3 regions of the Bacillus sp. AFS017336 genome follow, and region 3 is predicted to be linked to each of the others. Evidence: riboswitches for the same ligand, from Rfam matches in the RefSeq annotation. Region 3 holds a riboswitch; each other region holds the start of a gene.

Region 1 (4,267 bases), on a different contig from region 3:
GGATCTACTTCATTAAATGCTAACGCTGCCCCTAGTCCAATAATATACATCCATGAACTTCCAAACATATAACCTATGAAACTACCAATTGCCCCGTCTTTTGTAGTTTTCGCGAATCGAGTATAGTCACTAATTAATGGGATCCACGATAATGGCATAATGACTGATAATTCAACTGCTTCGCCAAAAGATAATCCTGATGTACTTGGTTGAGTAAGAATATTATCGCTTTTAAAAATAACAAAGCATAATACAATCGTTAAAACGAATAGTAAACAAACTGCTATACTATTAAGTTTTTTTGAAGCATTTTGTCCAAAGTACAACCAGATTGCTATTAGCACTCCGATTACTAAACACCAAACCCAAAGGTGATTAAAATGATAGTCATTTTTTGTAACGATATTGATTGAACGAGCTCCTGTTAAGATCATAATGGCCGTCCAGCCAAGCAACTGTAATACATTTAAAATTGAAAACAAGTAACTACCATAGCTACCAAATGAAATTTTTGTAGATTCCATTGCAGATAATCTTTGCTGAGACCCAATTACACCACCTAAAACAAGTAAAAGTGTTCCTATTAAATGTCCTACTAAAATAGCAGTTAAACCTTTAGTAAAACCTAATGGAGCCACTAATGCCCCCGTCATGATTTCCGCTACTGATACCGCAGCACCAAACCAAAGCGTCGTAAAATTCCACTTTGTCATTTTTGCATTTTGATTAGACATGTTGAACTCCTGCCTTTTCATACAATGAGTAGAAGTGATGGACAGGACCTACCCCTTTTCCGATTGAGAAGGAATGTTGAATCGCTAATGTTATATAGTTTTTTGCTTCTCTAATTGCCTCATTTAATTCAAGTTCATTTGCTAAATTAGATGTAATTGCTGAAGATAAAGTACATCCAGTACCATGGGTATTAATTGTATTGATTCTAACGCTATTAAAACTAGTAAACTCCTCACCATTAAAGCAAATATCCGTTGCTTCACCTTCTAGATGTCCACCTTTTACAAGGACATTTTTTGCACCTAATGAATGAATTTGTATAGCAGCTTCTTTCATTTCTTCAATCGTCGTAATTTTTCTTCCAGTAATAACTTCTGCCTCAGGAAGATTCGGTGTGATAACAGTTGCTAACGGAATCAATTCTTGAATTAAAGCTTCCTTAGCATCTGGACTTAATAAGTCAAATCCGCTCTTAGAAACCATAACTGGATCAACTACAATATGCTTTGGTTTATATTGCTTTAGTTTTTCAGCTATCACTTTAATCGTATCGATTTGTGATACCATACCAATTTTTACTGCATCTACTTCGATATCCGTAAATATTGCATCTAATTGACTCGCAATAATCTCTGGTGTCATATCTTGAACCGCAAAAACTCCTTGCGTATTTTGAGCAGTTACTGCTGTTATTACACTCATTCCAAAAACACCATGAGCTGAAAACGTCTTTAAATCTGCTTGAATTCCAGCACCACCACTTGAATCAGATCCGGCTATTGTTAATACTTTCTTCAATGTTCTTCCCCCTATTTAATGAATAGAACTCTTTTGATCTTACAGATAGAAGATGAAACTTGATTTTAAATACAAAAAAGCACAAATCCCATAAGGACTTGTGCTCGAACAAATCAATGTTATGAATACAAAAATGTATTCTACCGTTCACTTTCCTACGCTGGCATTATCCAGATCAGGTTAAAGGGTCAAAGACTATTCGTGTCTCAATCTCAGCCGACCATTTACGGCACCCCTAGTACTATTCAATTATTTAAATTAATTACTTTATCATCTTAATTAATACTTATACTTTATTCAAGTATTTAGACCAGTTTACTTTAAATTTTATCTTTAAAGAACACTCTACTATTATTTTGAATAATTAGCTGTATCACAATTTGAACTACAAGTTTTTGCGATTGAACAAGAGCCACATTTACCTTTTTTTGTTTTCTTTACATATCGTAAAAGTGTCCACCCTGCATATCCAAAAATAAGAGCTCCTATTAAAATATTGACAACCATAAGTAGATACCCCTTTCTCTAATAGCCTAAGAGTCTTCCAACTTGATAGATAATTAGCGCTAATATATAGGCAATAACTAATGCATAACCAACTGAGAAATACGTCCATTTAGCTGAACCTGTCTCTTTACGAATTGTCGCAACAGTTGCAAGACATGGTACATACAATAAGACAAAAACCATAAAGCTAAAAGCAGAAAGTGCAGAAAACTGCGTTGCCAATATTCCTTGTAAAGAATTCGCATTTGGCACGTGATAAATAATATTCATAGCAGATACAACAACTTCTTTAGCTAAAAATCCCGTTAGTAAAGAAGCACCCGCTTGCCATGTTCCAAATCCTAAAGGTGCAAGTATTGGAGTTAAGATGCCCCCAATCATTGCTAAAAAGCTATCATCCATAGAAACACCGAAACCACTTGGTCCCATATAAGATAATAACCAAATTACTACAGAACCACCAAAAATAAACGTACCAGCTTTTCGAATAAACCCTTTACCTTTATCCCAAGTGCTTCTAAACAAAGCTTTACCTTGTGGCATACGGTACGGTGGGAGTTCTACGACAAATAATGAAAACTCACCCTTTAATATAGTAGATGAAAAAACCTTAGCTAATATTAATGCAACTACTATTCCAAGTATATACAGTGAAAATACAACTATTGCTTGATTTTTCGCGAAAAACGCTCCAACGAATAGTGCATATACCGGTAAACGCGCCGAACAAGACATTAATGGTGTTAACAAAATCGTGAGCAGTCTCTCTCTAGGCTGTTCAATTGTTCTGGCAGCCATTACTCCAGGTACATTACAACCAAATCCAATAATCATTGGAATAAATGCTTTTCCGGTTAAACCAACCATTTCCATCGAACGATCCATTACTAAAGCCGCACGAGACATATATCCAAAATCTTCAAGGAATGAAATTAGTAAAAACAAAATAAAAATTTGTGGAACAAAGACTAAAACTCCACCAACACCAGCAACAATACCATCAAGAATAACTGCTTTTATAAAACCAGATGCATGAATTACATTTAAGCCGTTTGTAAGCCAGTCTGTCACAGGTCCTGATAAAAACCCATCTAATGCGTCAGATAATGGTAACCCTAACCAATCAAAAGTAAGCTTAAACATTAAAAACATCGTCGCTAAGAAAATAGGAATACCCAAAATTGGATGTGTTACAAATCGATCGATCCGATCAGTTAATGTAACTGCTTCATTCGATTCTTTCTCTACAGATTTACCAATTAACTGTGATATCACTTCTTTTCTTGCTGAATAAATCCACTTAGAAGGTGCTACACCATGTTCACTACTTAATTGTTCCTCTGTTAATTTAATGATTTCGCCAATTTTACTAAAATCGTAAGATGAAGATATAAATTCTATTACTTCTTTATTACCCTCTAGAATTTGTATTGCAGTCCATCTTTTAGGAATAGTTAAGGTTGAAGGTAATAGCGTCATAATATTTTTAATACCATCTTCAATAATTTTTCCATAATCAATTTCAAACTCAACTTCGGCTTGAGGAATAGTCGCTAGTATTTCATTTACTTCGTCTGTTCCCTTACCCGATCTAGCATCAATTGGAATAACTGGTACTTTTAATATCTTTGAGATACTAGAAGGATCAATTGAAATCCCTCTCCTTTTAGCAACGTCAACCATATTTAGACCAATAATCATTGATTTATTAAACTCTAGAAGTTGAAGAGTTAGCATTAAATTTCTCTCTAATTGAGCAGCGTCAACTATATTTATCATCCCATCAAATGTTTCATTTACAAAAAAATGTGAAACAACGGCCTCATCCTTTGAAAGAGGGCTTAGAGAATAAATACCTGGTAAATCAATTAAATTTCCAAGTTTATTTTTTATAGTCCCTACCTTTTTTTCAACAGTAACCCCACTCCAATTTCCTACGTATTGGTATGTACCTGTTAAATTATTAAATAGAGAAGTTTTTCCTGTATTTGGATTTCCAATAAGTGCTATATTTAACATATTTTTTCTACCTTTATCCCAGATGCATCATTAAATCGAATACCAAGTGATTGTCCGCAATTTTCAATCATACAAGGCCCTTTGAACGGCATTGTACATTGTAAGCAGACCATAGCCCCTTCACTTATTCCAAGATCTAAAAGACGTCTCTTCACTGCCTCACCAAGTGATGACAAGTCTGTAATTTTTGCTTTTTCGCCCTTTTTTA
Region 2 (4,267 bases), on a different contig from region 3:
ATATTGTCTATTTGATAAGTACTCTTCACCTGGAATTTGTGAACGAACAGTAATATATTGTCCTGATAGGAAAGTAGGAACTGAAGATCCATCTTTAGGTTTTAAGTAGAATGATGTAATTACATCACTTTCTTCTACTTTATTGATCACTGTAAACTCTTTAAATTCTGACCAACCACCTTCTTGAGTGGCAGCTTCATTATACATTTCCTTTTCAATATCAATAAACACTTGAGCTATAATTCCATAAGCTTCGCCCCAAGCACCAAGTATTTCTTCAGTTGCAGCATCACCAAGTACTTCTTTAATTGCACCAAGTAAGTGTTGCCCAACGATTGGATAATGCTCAGCTTTAACTAAAAGACTACGGTGTTTTTGTGCTATTTGTTTTACAACAGGTATAATCGTTTCTAGTTTATCAATATTTTGAGCTGCAGCTAAAACAGTATTAGCAAGAGCGGTTTGTTGTCTACCTTTTTGCTGATTCGTATGATTGAATACGTTTAATAATTCAGGATGATTTGTAAATAAATTTTTATAGAATACGGAAGTGATTTCTGTACCTGACACTTCTAAAACAGGAACTGTTGATTTAATAATATCGATTGTTTTTTGAGAAAGCATGGTAAATCCCCCTATATACATTTTAAAGTAGTATAATAAATACATCTTTATCTTAGTCCTTGATATCGGTTAAAGCAATATGTTAAATACATCTTTTTGAACTTTTTTCGAAAAATTACATAAAAGTTTAAAAAATGTTCACAATTATGCTATGATTAATCAAAATAAATGAGTGAGGACAAGTTATGCGTTTAACAACTTATTCGGATTACTCTCTTCGTGTACTAATATTTCTATCCTCTGAACCGCGTGAAAAATTAGTTAATATAAAAGACATCGCTGAAGCCTATGGTATATCTAAAAACCATTTAATGAAAATAATCTATAATTTAGGTAAGATGGGCTATATCGAGACTATACGTGGCAGAAATGGTGGAATTCGTTTAGCAAAATTGCCAGCGGAAATAAATATAGGAGAAATAATCCGTAAAACCGAAGAAGACTTTAATATTGTAGAATGTTTTGAGCATGGCGGTACTTGTGTTATTACGCCTGTTTGTTCTTTAAAACATATATTTAATAACGCATTGGATCAATTTTTACAAGTATTAGATCAATATACATTAGATGATATTGTAAAGAATAATGCGATGTTGAAAGATTATTTTTCAAGTAATACAAAAGAATAAATTTTATTAAATTGATGAGCCTTTGCAATTTAAAAATACAAAAACCAACAAATGTATACTTTGTTGGTTTTCTTTTTTATTGAGTTCAATTTAGAACTCTTATAGTTTTATATGTTTTACATTTTCCAAAGGCTCTTGGAACAAAGAGGAAGCTATTTTACTAAAAACGATTGGATCTCCAGTTGTATAAAATTCATGTATAGTGTTTTCGGAATTAGATAAAATATTTTGTTGATCGAGTATTGCACTTACTTCTAATGCAGTTTCATCGCCTGAGCTGATGAGCTGAATAGAAGGTCCCATCAACTTTTGGATGATTGGGCTTAATAAAGGGTAATGGGTACAACCTAGTATTAATGTATCAATTTTTGAATCTAATAGCGGTGAAAGAGTATTTCTAACGATTTCAAAAATTTCTGGTTTATTGTAATCGCCGTTTTCAACGATTCCGGCAAATTCTGGGCAAGCCAAGCCTTCAATTATTACTTTTTCATTAATTCGTTTTAGTGCGGAATGATAGGCTTTGCTATTAATAGTAGCGTTAGTGCCAATTACACCAATCTGATCATTTTGTGATAATTTTAGAGCAGCTCTGGCACCAGGGTGCACAACACCTATTACTGGGATTTGAAGTTTTTCTCTCATTTCACTTAATACTACTGAAGTGGCAGTATTGCAGGCGATGACTAACATTTTTATGTCTTTTTCTAAAAGAAAATTAGTCATTTCCCAAGTGAATTCCCTGATTTCCTCATATGGTCGTGATCCATATGGGCATCTAGCAGTATCGCCTAGGTATACTATATCTTCCTTAGGTAATTGTCTTATAATTTGTTTGGCAACTGTTAAGCCCCCAACTCCTGAGTCAATGACTCCGATTGGTTTATTCAAAAAATCCCCTCATTTTAATCATAATTTGATGATGTAGTATATTCGATATTCAAGTAAGATTTTACTATAAGAAATGATATTTTTGTTTAATAATCTCATTTAAAGTATGACAAAATCTTATCGTTAAATAGCTTGTATTAACAGACTATTAAAACAATTAAGCGCAAGTTAAAAATAGTTCGTAAATTCAATCATTATCTGTTATATTTATGATGAAAAGTTTATATGAGAAAAATGTGGAGGTGCCAGTGTTGCTGGCTGAGATAACATCCTTAAGATGTTGACTCTTAGAACCTGATCTGGGTGATGCCAGCGTAGGGAACAGTATCTCCTTTTAGATATGTTTTTTACAGCGCATTAACGCCCGGGTTATTATCCGGGCGTTTTCTTTTTGTATAAACCAAAAACAAAAGGGAGTATTAGTAAATGAAAAGATTAGTAGTTTTTTTAGTAGCTATTTGTTTAATGTTAACTGGGTGTGGTCAAAGTAAAACCGCGACTAGTGGAAAGGGCAAGCAATTAAAAAAGGTGACTGTCGTACTAGATTGGACACCAAATACAAATCATACGGGGCTATTTGTTGCGAAAGAAAAAGGATATTTTAAGGAACAAGGACTTGATGTAGATATTATCAGTCCAGGAGAAACAGGAGCAGATCAATTAGTTGCTTCAGGTAAAGCGGATTTTGGCGTTTCTTATCAAGAGTCAATTACACAGGCTAGAGTTCAAAATGTACCACTTGTTTCAATTGCAGCAGTTATTCAACATAATACTTCTGGTTTTGCATCGCCTGCGAAAAAAGAAATTAAGTCTCCAAAAGATTTCGTTGGTAAAACATATGGTGGATGGGGTTCACCGGTTGAAAAAGCCGTTTTAAAATCACTTATGTCAGAAGAACATGCGAATGTTAATAAGTTAAATATCGTTAATATGGGCGATGCTGATTTCTTTACAGCTGTAAAAAGAGATATCGACTTTGCTTGGATTTATCAAGGATGGACAGGTATTGAAGCTGAGCTTCGTGGAGAGAAGTTAAATATGATTTATTTAACAGATTATAGTAAAAAACTAGATTACTATACGCCAGTATTAGCTACAAACGAAAAAATGATTAGTAAAAACCCAAAAGTAGTAAAAGCGTTTGTTGCCGCTGCATCCAAAGGATATAACTTTGCGATTGATAACCCGAAGGAAGCTGCAGCGATTTTACTTAAAGATAATCCAGATCTAGATAAAAAATTAGTAGAAAAAAGCCAAGAGTGGTTAGCATCTAAATATAAAGACGATGCAAATCGTTGGGGTGAGCAAAAGTTAACGGTTTGGAAAAACTATGCAGATTTTTTAGCTGAAAATAAATTATTAGAAGGTAAATTTAAGCCAGAAGAAGCTTTTACAAATGAATTCTTACCAAAATAAGGAGGAGTAAAAATGAAAACTACATTAATGAGTGTTCAAATAATACCAAAAACAAATAATATTGAGGATGTCATTCCTGCAGTTGATGAAGCGATTAAGATTATTGATGAATCAGGTGTGAAATATCAAGTACAACCATTGGAAACAACAATGGAAGGTGATTTGAATGAATTATTACAAGTTGTTCAAAAAATGAATGAAAGAATGATCGAAATAGGTTGCCACAATGTTATAACTCAAATGAAAATCCTTTATCAACCACAAGGGATTACAATGGATGTGTTAACGGAGAAGTACCGTTAATGAAACGAAAAAATATGAAAGGATGGCAGCCATTTGTTGTCATCCTGCTTTTTTTAATCTGTTGGCAGCTCAGTATTAAAATTTGGAAAATAGAGCCTTGGCTATTGCCAGGACCAATTGCAATCTTTAAAGAAGGAATTCATTCTTTGGATTCTTTACTTCCACATATAACTTCTACAATTCAATTAACGATTATCGGATTGTTAATAGGGAGCTTACTAGGACTTTTAATAGCGTTTCTATTGCATTTAATACCAGGTGTAAAAAAAGCTTTTTATCCATTATTAATTCTTTCGCAAAATGTACCAATTATTGTATTGGCACCACTTTTAATTATTTGGTTCGGTTTTGGAGTACTACCAAAATTAATCATCATTTCACTTGTGTGTTTTTTCCCCATAACT
Region 3 (4,267 bases):
CATCATCAGAAGTATAAGGTAACACAATAAATCCTTCATTCAATAGCATTTCTGATGCCTTCAATGTTTCAATTGGATCAGGCAATAATGATTTGTCACAACCAATTACTTCTACCTTTATCATATCGCACAAGCCTGACGCTTTTGCTAATCTTGCAATTCTAACAGCCTCTTCAGCAGTTTTTGCACCAGCTGTATTTGGTAATAATTTATATTTTGCTAGATTTAATTGTTCTAGAAAATTAGGCTGTGATTCTTCAAAAATATTCATTCTTCTAACAGCGAAAGTAAGGATCTCCGCTTCCGAAACTTCAACTGCTTCTTTTTGTACTTCAAAGGAAGGGTATTTACCTGTTCCTAATAATAATCTTGAGTGAAATGAATGATTTCCTATTTTCAACATGATTAACCTCCACCTACAAAATGTATTAATTCTACCTGATCCCCATTAAAGAGATGAGTTAAAGCATACTGCTCTTTATAAATAATTTCTTCATTTACCTCGACAATAACGATTCGGTTTTCTAGCTGGTATTCATTAAGTAAATCTTGAATTGTAAAAGTTTTACTCGAAACTTCTACGTTCTTTCCGTTTAATCTTATTTCCAAGTGTTTTACACCTCACAAACATTTAAATTAACGACTAACTTTAAACGCCTCAATCCAGTCTCTATCAACTTTCCTTTTAAGAATCATATCCCGAATTAATTTTCCAGTTGCTGGTGCAAGTAATATACCATTTCGAAAATGGCCGGTTGCAAATAGGATTTGATCATCTTCAGGGTGCATGCCAATAAAAGGATTATGATCAAGTGTTCGCGGTCTTAGTCCCGCCCAAAATGAATCAATTTTCATATCTTCAATTTCGGGAAGCATTTTTTTAGCACTTTGTATTAATGATTCAATGCCACCTAAGCTAGGGTTTTCATCCCATTCGTTATCAACCATCGTAGCCCCGATGACAAGGCGGCCGTCATTTCTTGGAACAATATAGTTTTGTTCATGAAAAAGAGTATGCTTTAATGCTACTTTTTCGCTTTTTACGGAAATGCATTCACCTTTAACAGGAATAATTTCATGATTTAACCCTAGCTGTGCAAACAAGGTATTACTCCAAACGCCACTTGCAACTACAATGTTTTTGGCTTCAAACTCACCGTTTGTTGTTTTAAGTAAATAATGTGTATCAGTTTTTTGAATCCCAAATACATGAGTATATTCGAAAATAGAAGCCCCTAAAATCTGAGCACTTTTGGAAAATGCATTACAAACAGAAACAGGTAATACATTTACGTCATCCTCAATATAGGCTGCGCCAATTATGTTTGGATGGATGCCGGGGATCTGTTTTTTTAACTCCGCATGGTTATACCAAAGTGCTGAAGTTTGAGTGAGTAGTGGTGTTAATTGTTTTTTTTCTAAGTCGGTATAAGCTAGTTTGAATATGCCACCTTTTTTAAGTTCAATATCAATACCGCTTAATTCTTTCAACTCTTCTTGAAGGTGAAAATAAGATAGCTGGCTACTTCTAGCAAAAGTAAAAAATGACTCGGACTGATCCCACTCGGAATGGGCACCGAGCATCCCCGCAGCTGCCTTTGTCGTTTTTTGACCAACTTGATGTCCTTCTAAAACTGCGACATTAATGTTTTCTTTCGCTAGATAATAAGCAATGGAACAACCAATAATGCCACCCCCAATTACGACGACATCAAATCTCTTGTTCATAAGTCAGTTTACACCTTTCAAAATATTGCAGCGCAGCATCTAGTGGGTTTCGAGAAGAGAAGATTCCAGACATTACAGCTATGCCATCAATCTTGTTCTCCTTTAAAACTTGGATATGCTCAGGCAATATACCGCCTACTGCGTAGATTGGTATAGTCAGAGTTTTTTTCATTTCGGGTATGATTTCAATCCCATTTGGAGTTAGACCAGCTTTACACTTTGTTTCAAAACAATGACCGTAAAGGGCATAATCAGCCTGATCACTTTCAGCTTGGATTGCTTCAGTAAGCGTGTGGACTGATTTTCCTACTCGTAAGTTAGGAAAATATTCTTTTACATCAACAAGAGGAAGGCCATGTCCCGGTAAGTGTATATTTGATAGATTTGCGAAAATAGCAATATCTAAACGATCATTTAAAACGATTTTCTTCATATCGACTTTGTTCATTTTTAGTAGATTTAATAGTGATATTATTTCGATCGGTTTTTTTGATTTCTCGCGAATATGTACATAGTCGACTACATCGATTATTTGAATAATTTTGGAAGCAAGTACTTCGATTGAGTGCTGATCATCTGTAATTGCAATAAGTTCCATGCTCCAGCCTCTTTCATTAACAAAATTTTTTCAAACAAAAAAAACCACTTTCCTAAAAAAAGAAAGTGGTTACATTGCACACAAAATAAATAGAGAATGCGCCACTTTCCTACGCAGGTACTAGCCTGTTCAGGTTTTAAGGGTTTAAAAGTAACTACTCTATTCTCAGCCCTTATCAAGGGATCCCCTAGTGATGAATCTGTATGAAAATTAATCTTAGCATAGCATATAAAAAATAATATTCAATACTAAAATTTTTTTTACCTGTCCAAATATTTACCATAAATTGGGCTTGAAGCATAATGAAATCAAGTATTTAGACGAGTATAAAAAATACTAATAATTTTTTGAAATGAACGTTTCTGTAAAAATTTAGGAAATAAAAGCATTTACATTTTAAACTTGTGGGTTTATATTTAGTGTGAACAATTTAATCGTTAGACTAGGGGTGTCCAATTAGTTGGGCTGAGAGAGAAACGCATTTAAGTTTCTTAACCCTCAGGACCTGATCTGGTTCATACCAGCGTGGGGAAGTTAGAAATTTCTCATTAATGATGTCTAATCGTTAATGTAGTTTTGCTAACATTTTGCCGGGTCTTAAATATAAGATCCGGCTTTTTTCATGCTTAAAATGGATTGGATTTCGTCCTTTTTTAATCATTTAAAAAGGGGAATGAAATCAATGAACAATTCTGTAAATGAAATGAATTTTTCCATCATGTCTAGTTTTTCTGGTAGTAAAAAAGTTTATGTTGAAGGATCTAGACCTGATATTAAAGTACCGATGCGTGAGATTCAATTAAGTCCAACAACGGGTACTTTTGGCGAAGAAGAAAATGCACCAGTTAGAGTATATGACACTAGTGGACCTTACACAGATTCATCTAGCTCAGTTGATATTCGCGAGGGGCTTAAGCCAATCGGACAAAACTGGGTGATTGAGCGAAATGATGTTGAAGAATATGTAGGGCGTGAAGTGAAGCCTGAAGATAATGGATATAAAAAAGAATCAGATAAACATGAGGTTGAAATCTTTAAAGGGTTAAAAAGAAAACCATTGCGTGCAAAGGATAACGGAAATATTACGCAATTGCATTATGCTCGTAAAGGTATTATTACACCTGAAATGGAGTTTATTGCAATTCGAGAAAATAGATCAGCGGAATTTGTTCGTGATGAAGTTGCAAGAGGAAGAGCTGTTATTCCATCGAATATTAATCACCCGGAAAGCGAGCCAATGATTATCGGGCGTAATTTTCATGTGAAAATAAACGCCAATATAGGTAACTCAGCAGTTACTTCCTCAATTGAAGAAGAAGTAGAAAAAATGACATGGGCTACTCGCTGGGGAGCCGATACGATGATGGATCTTTCAACCGGAAAAAATATTCACACAACACGTGAATGGATTATCCGAAATTCTCCGGTACCAGTAGGGACAGTTCCAATTTATCAAGCACTTGAAAAGGTTAATGGAATTGCAGAAGACTTAAGCTGGGAAGTGTTTAGAGACACTTTAATCGAGCAAGCCGAACAAGGAGTAGATTACTTCACGATTCACGCTGGAGTACTATTGCGTTACATTCCATTAACTGCAAAACGAGTGACAGGAATCGTATCTCGTGGTGGGTCTATATTGGCTCAGTGGTGTTTAGCTCACCATAAAGAGAATTTCTTATATACGCATTTTGAGGAAATTTGTGAAATAATGAAGCGCTATGACGTAACATTCTCTTTAGGAGATGGTTTGCGCCCAGGCTCGATCGCCGATGCAAATGACGAAGCACAATTTTCGGAATTAGAAACACTTGGAGAGCTAACAAAAATTGCTTGGAAACATGACGTTCAAGTTATGATTGAAGGCCCGGGACATGTTCCAATGCATTTAATTAAAGAGAACATGGATAAACAACTAGAAATTTGTCAGGAAGCACCTTTTTA

What was found. A riboswitch is a leader RNA that binds a small molecule or an ion and turns the genes downstream of it on or off. The one in region 3 is predicted to bind thiamine pyrophosphate.
Region 1: it holds a riboswitch for thiamine pyrophosphate, as region 3 does, so the genes downstream of both, thiD (bifunctional hydroxymethylpyrimidine kinase/phosphomethylpyrimidine kinase) here and CN601_RS02325 (thiamine phosphate synthase) in region 3, are expected to answer to the same signal.
Region 2: it holds a riboswitch for thiamine pyrophosphate, as region 3 does, so the genes downstream of both, CN601_RS13975 (ABC transporter substrate-binding protein) here and CN601_RS02325 (thiamine phosphate synthase) in region 3, are expected to answer to the same signal.

Annotation. Positions count from the first base shown of each region.
Region 1 is NZ_NUCO01000030.1:39,315-43,581, reverse strand. Features, by position in the region: gene cytX (putative hydroxymethylpyrimidine transporter CytX) at 1-734, opposite strand, end outside; gene thiD (bifunctional hydroxymethylpyrimidine kinase/phosphomethylpyrimidine kinase) at 727-1,533, opposite strand; TPP riboswitch at 1,669-1,780, opposite strand; gene CN601_RS17805 (FeoB-associated Cys-rich membrane protein) at 1,885-2,040, opposite strand; gene feoB (ferrous iron transport protein B) at 2,059-4,059, opposite strand; gene CN601_RS17795 (FeoA family protein) at 4,053-4,267, opposite strand, start outside.
Region 2 is NZ_NUCO01000022.1:55,363-59,629, reverse strand. Features, by position in the region: gene hmpA (NO-inducible flavohemoprotein) at 1-624, opposite strand, end outside; gene CN601_RS13985 (RrF2 family transcriptional regulator) at 810-1,253, shown strand; gene racE (glutamate racemase) at 1,353-2,144, opposite strand; TPP riboswitch at 2,373-2,482, shown strand; gene CN601_RS13975 (ABC transporter substrate-binding protein) at 2,571-3,560, shown strand; gene CN601_RS13970 (thiamine-binding protein) at 3,573-3,863, shown strand; gene CN601_RS13965 (ABC transporter permease) at 3,863-4,267, shown strand, end outside.
Region 3 is NZ_NUCO01000006.1:31,034-35,300, reverse strand. Features, by position in the region: gene CN601_RS02340 (thiazole synthase) at 1-403, opposite strand, end outside; gene thiS (sulfur carrier protein ThiS) at 406-609, opposite strand; gene thiO (glycine oxidase ThiO) at 637-1,728, opposite strand; gene CN601_RS02325 (thiamine phosphate synthase) at 1,712-2,326, opposite strand; TPP riboswitch at 2,416-2,525, opposite strand; TPP riboswitch at 2,761-2,875, shown strand; gene thiC (phosphomethylpyrimidine synthase ThiC) at 3,009-4,267, shown strand, end outside.